DNA from 3 places in the Streptomyces sp. NPDC051776 genome. Region 2 is predicted to be linked to each of the others. Evidence: riboswitches for the same ligand, from Rfam matches in the RefSeq annotation. Region 2 holds a riboswitch; each other region holds the start of a gene.
What was found. Region 2 has a riboswitch for cobalamin ahead of metE (5-methyltetrahydropteroyltriglutamate--homocysteine S-methyltransferase). Riboswitches for the same ligand answer to the same signal wherever they lie in the genome.

Region 1 (2,257 bases), on a different contig from region 2:
TACGGCGGTCGAGGAGTTGCACGGCGTGCTCATCACGCACCACCACCCCGACCACCACGGTCTGTCCGGGAAGGTGCGCGAGGCGTCCGGTGCGTGGATCGCCATGCACGCCGCGGACATCGAGGTCGTACGGCGCACCCGCGCCGCCGAACCGGCCGCCTGGCTCGACTACCTGACCGCCCGGCTCGCCGCCGCCGGCGCCCCCGAGGAGCACCTTGCGCCACTGCGGAAGGCGCGCGCCTCCGGGAAGGCGCGCGCGCTGCCAAGCAACCGCGCCGCCCTGCCCGACCGGGACATCGTCCCGGGCGAGTTGCTCGATCTGCCGGGCCGTCGGCTGCGAGCGATCTGGACACCCGGACACACCCCGGGGCATGTGTGCCTGCACCTGGAGGAGGCCCATCCGGCGGCCGGGCGGGTGGGCAACGGCCGTCTGTTCTCCGGCGATCACCTGCTCCCCGAGATCACCCCGCACATCGGCCTGTACGAGGACCCGGACGCCGATTCCGGCGCCAGTCCTCTCGCCGGCGCCGACCGGGACGACCCCCTGGGCGACTACCTCGACTCCCTGATGCGTATCGACCGCCTCGCCCCGGCCGAGGTGCTGCCCGCCCACCAGCACGCGTTCACCGACGCGCCCGCCCGCGTACGGGAGTTGCTGACGCACCACGAGAGCCGACTGACCGACCTCCTCGCGCTGCTCACCGAACGTCCCCTCACGCTCTGGGAACTCACCGAGCGGATGGAGTGGAACCGCCCCTGGGAGCAGATCCCCTTCGGCTCCCGGAACATCGCCGTCTCCGAGGCCGCGGCCCATCTCCGGCGCCTCGTGAAGCAGGGCCGTGCCGAGCCCGTACCCGGCAGCGACCCGATGACCTATCAGGCGGTTTGACGCCGGATGGCGGGAGTCTGCCCATCACCGGCCCGCGCGCCCCCGCGGGCGTACGAGCGATACGGGTGGATACGGGCGGAACAGTCCCCGGACCTCGGACGACCTCCCTCGAAGGGCTTGCGGAAGGCCGGTAGAGTATGCGCGTCGATATCGCATCCCACAGGGGAAAGCTGGTGCAAATCCGGCACTGACCCGCAACCGTGAGCCGCCTCCGACGGCGGCGAGTCGGAACGCCCTGCCGGATGTGAACGGCTCACGTCACCGTACGTGGCGCGCCCCGCGGCCACGGCCGGTGACCGGCACTGTCGAGGAATACGGAGCCGGAGCCCGGTGCCCCGCCGCGTGCGAGATCCCGCACGCCCCGCGGTGCGCAGCGGATCCGCTGCCCGCACCCGCCCACCGAAAGGCACCGTCCGTGAAGATACGCCGCAGCCGGGATGCCCGGCCGTCGAGAGCCCGCCGCAGCACCGCGCGCCGGGGCGCGACAGGTGCCGCCGTCCACCGGGGCGCCGCCGCGCTGGCCGCCTCCGCCGCGCTCTGCCTGGCCGCGGCACCGGCAGCGCGCGCCGACGACCCGTCGGCGAAGCCTTCGCCGACGGCGAAGCTGCCGTCCGGTCTGTACGGCACCAAGGACCCGGCGTACGACGGTGTATGGCGGCAGTCCGTCGCCCTCCTCGCGCAGGACACGGCGGGTGTCACCCCGGCACGGAAGGCCGTCGACTGGCTGGCCGGACAGCAGTGCCCCTCCGGGGGTTTCGCCCCGTACCGGGCGGACGCGGCCGCGAAGTGCGACGCGAAGACACCGGTCGACAGCAACGCCACCGCCATCGCCGCCCAGGCCCTGGCCGCGCTCGGCGGCCACGGCGCCGAGGTCGGCAAGGCCGTGGACTGGCTGAAGTCGAAGCAGAACGAGGACGGTGGCTGGGCTTACGCCCCCGGCGGCCCGAGCGACGCCAACTCCACGTCCGTGGTGATCGGCGCTTTCGCCGCCGCGGGTGAGAAGCCCGAGGACGTCAGGTCCCCGAAGGGCAAGTCGGCGTACGACGCGCTGATGTCGTTCCAGCTCGGCTGTGACGCCAAGGGCGTCGAAAGCGGCGCATTCGCCTACCAGCCCGACAAGAAGGGCCGGTTGGCCGCCAACGCCGATGCCACGGCCGCCGCCGCCCTGGCCGGACTCGGCAAGGGCCTGGCACTTGAACCGCTCGGCAAGGACGACAACGAGGACGTCACCGCGCTGGACTGCGCCGAGACGGACTCCAAGGACGCGCGGGAGCCGGACGAGGCGGCCGGCGGCGCGGCCGCGTACCTGGCGTCCGCCCTCAAGAAGAATGGCCATCTGTCCGCGCTCGCCCCGGGCGCAGAGACGCC
Region 2 (2,257 bases):
CGGCCGCCGCCAGACCGGCACCACAGCACGCCTCGCCGTCGGGGAGCCGGGTGCGGGCAGATCCCGCCAGGCCGCCTCGGCCTGGTCCAGCCACCGCGGCCTGTCCAGTCCGCAGCCGCCCACCAGGATCCGCTCCAGCTCCGCGAACGCCTGCTCCAGCGTGCGGATTTCGGTCACGAGGACCTCGATCCCCGCCGCACGCAGCGCGGCCAGGTCGGGCTCGCGGTTCTCCTCCTCGTTGGCGAGGACGAGGTCGGGCGCGAGACCGGTGATCGCGGGCACGTCCGGATTCTTGGTGCCCTTGACCCGTACGACGTCCAGGTCGGCGGGGTGGCTGCACCACGCGGTGGCACCGACGAGCAGCCCCGGCGCCGTGGCGGCCACGGCCTCGGTCAGCGACGGCACCAGCGATACGACGCGCATGGTGCTCACCCTACGCACGGTGCACACCCGAAGGCACACGGGCCGCGGAGCGGCCCGGCCCAGGCGTTACGCTGTCCCTGCAGCCGGTTCGCCCCGTCAGCCGGACGGGAGCGTCGCAAGAGGGAACCCGGTGGGAATCCGGGACTGCCCCGCAGCGGTGTGCGGGAACGACCGCCGTCATACGCACTGGACGCCGTCACAGCGTCCGGGAAGCGACGGCCAGTAGGTGCCTGGCGCAGAAGAGCACGTGAACGCCGGGCCTGCCCGCGAGTCCGAAGACCTGCCGCTGCTCGCACCCCGCGGTGGGGTGCGGCCATCCGGGACCTCGAGGGCGGGTCGGCGGCAGCGAGCAGCGGCGCATGTGCGCCCCCGCTCTCGGCGTGCTCCGCCTTCCCGAGGTCTGTCGAACTCGCGAAGGAGAGTTCCGTGACCGAGATACAGACCGCGCGGGCGGCGCACGGGCGGGCCACCCTGCACGGCTATCCCCGCCAGGGGCACGGCCGGGAGCTGAAGAAGGCCGTCGAGGGCTACTGGGCCGGGCGCGTGACCGAGGGCGAACTGCTGGGCACGGCCGCGCAGTTGCGCGCCGACGCTCGGCGCGAGACGGCCGGGTCGGGCATCGAGGAGATCCCCACGGGGGACTTCTCGCTCTACGACCATGTGCTGGACACCGCATGGGCGGTCGGCGCCGTTCCCGCCCGGCACCGCGCGGCCGGGCTCGGCGAATTGGACACCTACTTCGCCATGGCGCGGGGTGCGGCGGATGTGCAGCCCCTGGAGATGACCAAGTGGTTCGACACCAACTACCACTATCTTGTACCGGAATTGAGTCAGGACACCGTCTTCTCCCCCGACTCCCGCAAGCAGACGGCCGAGTTCACCGAGGCCCGTGACGCCGGATACGCCGCCCGGCCGGTGCTGCTGGGCCCCATCAGCTTTCTGCTGCTCTCCAAGCCCGCCCCGGAGGCCTCCCCCGGCTTCGAGCCGCTGACGCTGCTGGACCGGCTGCTGCCGGTGTACGCCTCCCTGCTGGACGATCTGCGCGAGGCGGGGGCCGAGTGGGTGCAGTTCGACGAGCCGGTGCTCGTCCAGGACCAGCCGGGCGCGGTGCTGAGCGCGACGGCCCGCGCCTACCGGGAGCTGTGCGCAGCGCCGGTGCGACCGAAGGTGCTCGTCGCCTCGTACTTCGACGCGCTCGGCGACGCCCTGCCCGTTCTGGCGGACTCCCCCGTCGAAGGGCTGGCCCTGGACTTCACCGGACCCGCCGCGTCCAACCTCGAGGCGCTGGCCGCCATAGGGGGTCTGCCGGACCGCCGCCTGATCGCGGGCGTGGTCGACGGCCGCAACGTCTGGGCCGCCGACCTGGAGCGGGCGCTCTCCACGCTGGCCACACTGCTCGGTCTCGCGGGCCGGGTCGACCCGTCACCGTCCTGCTCGCTGCTTCACGTGCCGCTGGACGCGGCCGCCGAGCGCGATCTGGACCCGCAGGTCGCGCGCTGGCTCTCCTTCGCCCGCCAGAAGACGGCGGAAGTGGCCGTCCTGGCAAGGGCGTTGCGCGAAGGCCGGGACGCCGTCGTACCCCAACTGGCCGCCTCACGCGCCGCACTCGCCTCCCGCGCGGGATCCGCCCTCACCCGCGACGCGGCCGTCCGGGATCGCTGCGCGGCGGTGACCGGCGCCGACACCCGGCGACCCCAGCCGTACGAGGAGCGGGCGGCCGCCCAGCGCGCCCGGCTCGGCCTGCCTCTGCTGCCAACGACCACGATCGGATCCTTCCCGCAGACCTCCGAACTGCGCGCCGCCCGTGCCGCCCTGCGGACCGGCCGCCTCGGCG
Region 3 (2,257 bases), on a different contig from region 2:
CCGCCGAGCGGCTGAGGTCCGGGGCGCCCTTCAGCATGACCTACGCGTCGACCATCCCCCACAAAGGCACCTTCAGCGTCTATCTCACCAAGGCCGGTTACGACCCGAAGAAGCCGCTGACATGGGACGACCTGGATGCCGAGCCGTTCCTCACGGCCAAGGACCCGGTACTCCGCGACGGCGCCTACCGCCTCAAGGGCACATTGCCCGCCGGACGCACCGGGCGCCATCTCATGTACACGGTGTGGCGCAACACCGACACTCCCGACACGTACTACTCCTGCTCCGACGTCGTGCTCACCGCGGGCAGTTCGGGGACGGGCGCGGGCAGCGGTACGGGAGCCGGCGCGTCGGACGGAGACCGGTCCGGACGGCATTCGGGCCGACAGAAGGAGAAGCAGCGGAAGCCGGACGATGGTGCCGCGCGCACGCCGGCTGACCGGCCCTCGGACAGGTCCGCCCCGTCCGGCACCGAACCGGCGGCGCAGCCCGCCTCGGCCGCGGGCGACTCCGGAGGCTTCCCCGTGATCCCGATCGCGGTCGCGGCGGCCTTCGCCCTCGCCGCCGCAGGCGCGGCGGGCGCCTACCTCCGGCGGCGCCACCGGTGAAGCGACACCGGCACCGGCGCGCCCAGCTTCGTGTACGGGCCCGACGATCGTCGTCGCGATGGCGGGGCTCGCGTGCGCGGTCGCCGGGGCGGTGACGGGCTTTCGGATGCGGGCGGCGTTGCGGCGTCCACCCCGGGCTACCGGCTACTCACGCCGCGGCAGGAAGGGAGTTCGGCAGCGGGGACGGTGACGGGCTCGGCGGGGAGCGTCGTACGGCGCGATCCCGACTGCCGCCCGCCGAGGGTCAGTTCGTGTCGGCCGGCGTTGCGGTCCGCGTACGGCGTGGCGGCGGGAAAGCGTACAACTCCAGGATGTCCGGCTGCGCCGCGATGCCGGGGCCTCCGGCGCGCACCCAGCTGACGATGTCCTCGGTCGCGTCCGGATCGTTGACCAGGCCGAGCCAGACGGGCCGGGCGCCGGCGGCGCGGGCCGCCGCCGAGGGCTGCACGACCACCACGTTGGCCCGTTCGCAGACGTCCAGGCACGCGGAGACCCGTACGGGCGCGGCCTCGGCGAGCCGGGTCGTCTGCTCCGCGTGGTCGACACCGGTGACCTTGGGGCTGCCGCAGCAGCAGTCACGGCAGACCACGATGCGGCAGGGCGCCGGGGCGGCCGGTGGCGGGTCCGAGAGCAACGGTGGCTCGGGGAAGGGTGACGCATCCGCGACCGGCGTCGGCTTCGCGACAGGTGACGCTTCGGCAACCGGTGACGGCTCCATGGGCATTGGCGCAACAACCTCCTCCTGGGGAGATCCGCCCCAGCTCTTCCGAGGAGGCGACCGCGGGAGTCTCCTGGCTCTCGGGTCGTCGCTCGTCCCGGCCTTCCCACCCGCACGCGGGTCGTGGCCTGTTCGGGATCCGCTCACCGATCACAGTGGCGGGACCGCGCCGGATTCGCACCGGCTTCCTCGTTCCGCAGTCGCCTGGTTCAAGGGGACATCATCGCAGAGGACGCCGCGCTGTTCGACGGCGCACCTCTTGACGGCGCTACCGCTCGACGACGCAGCGGCCGAGGCCGCAGTGACCGTTCGGGGGCGTACGGGGATCCGGCCAACTCGCTGTTCGTATCCGGCAGTCCGCGGGTGCTGCTGCGGGCCCTGGCGGCGTGCGCCTCCGAAGTGTCTCCTCGATGCGGATGACCCGCTCGAGGTCGTCATGGTCCCCTGTGGAACCTGCCTTCGCGCCGTTCCAGGTGGGCGGCCGCGATGCTGTCGAGCTTGCGCGGGACGGCACGCTCGGCCCGCAGCTCGGAGTTCTCGAGCAGGGACGCGGAGTCGGCGACGTCGCACGCTTCGCCGCAGGCGACGGTCGGCTGCCGGCGGGCAGGCAGTCACGCGCATGGTGGCATGTGCGGGGCGGCCACGGGCGGGCAGGTCAGGCGCGGGGAGGTCACGGGCGCCGCGGCCTCCTTCGGGGCGGCCATGGGCGGCGCGACCACGGGCGGGGTGATCACAGGCGGGTGGCCGGGCTCGTCCCGTGATGGGCGTGCGCGGCCGTACTGCACGAGAACGTCGTCCTCCCGCTCCGCGTCCCGCAATTGGGCGTCGATGCGGCGTTCGCGTCGCGCGCCGAGGAGCGCTGGGAGAGTGACGACGAGTGCGAGCGTGAGGACCAGGCCCGTCTGGATGATGAAGGTGAGCGTGGTGTCGT

Region 1: it holds a riboswitch for cobalamin, as region 2 does, so the genes downstream of both, AB0M26_RS26700 (prenyltransferase/squalene oxidase repeat-containing protein) here and metE (5-methyltetrahydropteroyltriglutamate--homocysteine S-methyltransferase) in region 2, are expected to answer to the same signal.
Region 3: it holds a riboswitch for cobalamin, as region 2 does, so the genes downstream of both, AB0M26_RS14360 (hypothetical protein) here and metE (5-methyltetrahydropteroyltriglutamate--homocysteine S-methyltransferase) in region 2, are expected to answer to the same signal.

What each region holds. Positions count from the first base shown of each region.
Region 1 covers NZ_JBFAYQ010000047.1:8,421-10,677, reverse strand. Annotated here, with positions in the region: gene AB0M26_RS26705 (MBL fold metallo-hydrolase) at 1-889, shown strand, start outside; cobalamin riboswitch at 1,001-1,147, shown strand; gene AB0M26_RS26700 (prenyltransferase/squalene oxidase repeat-containing protein) at 1,407-2,257, shown strand, end outside.
Region 2 covers NZ_JBFAYQ010000005.1:227,840-230,096, reverse strand. Annotated here, with positions in the region: gene AB0M26_RS07030 (helical backbone metal receptor) at 1-423, opposite strand, end outside; cobalamin riboswitch at 541-705, shown strand; gene metE (5-methyltetrahydropteroyltriglutamate--homocysteine S-methyltransferase) at 850-2,257, shown strand, end outside.
Region 3 covers NZ_JBFAYQ010000014.1:137,293-139,549, reverse strand. Annotated here, with positions in the region: gene AB0M26_RS14365 (lytic polysaccharide monooxygenase) at 1-608, shown strand, start outside; gene AB0M26_RS14360 (hypothetical protein) at 853-1,332, opposite strand; cobalamin riboswitch at 1,372-1,556, opposite strand; gene AB0M26_RS14355 (hypothetical protein) at 1,938-2,257, opposite strand, start outside.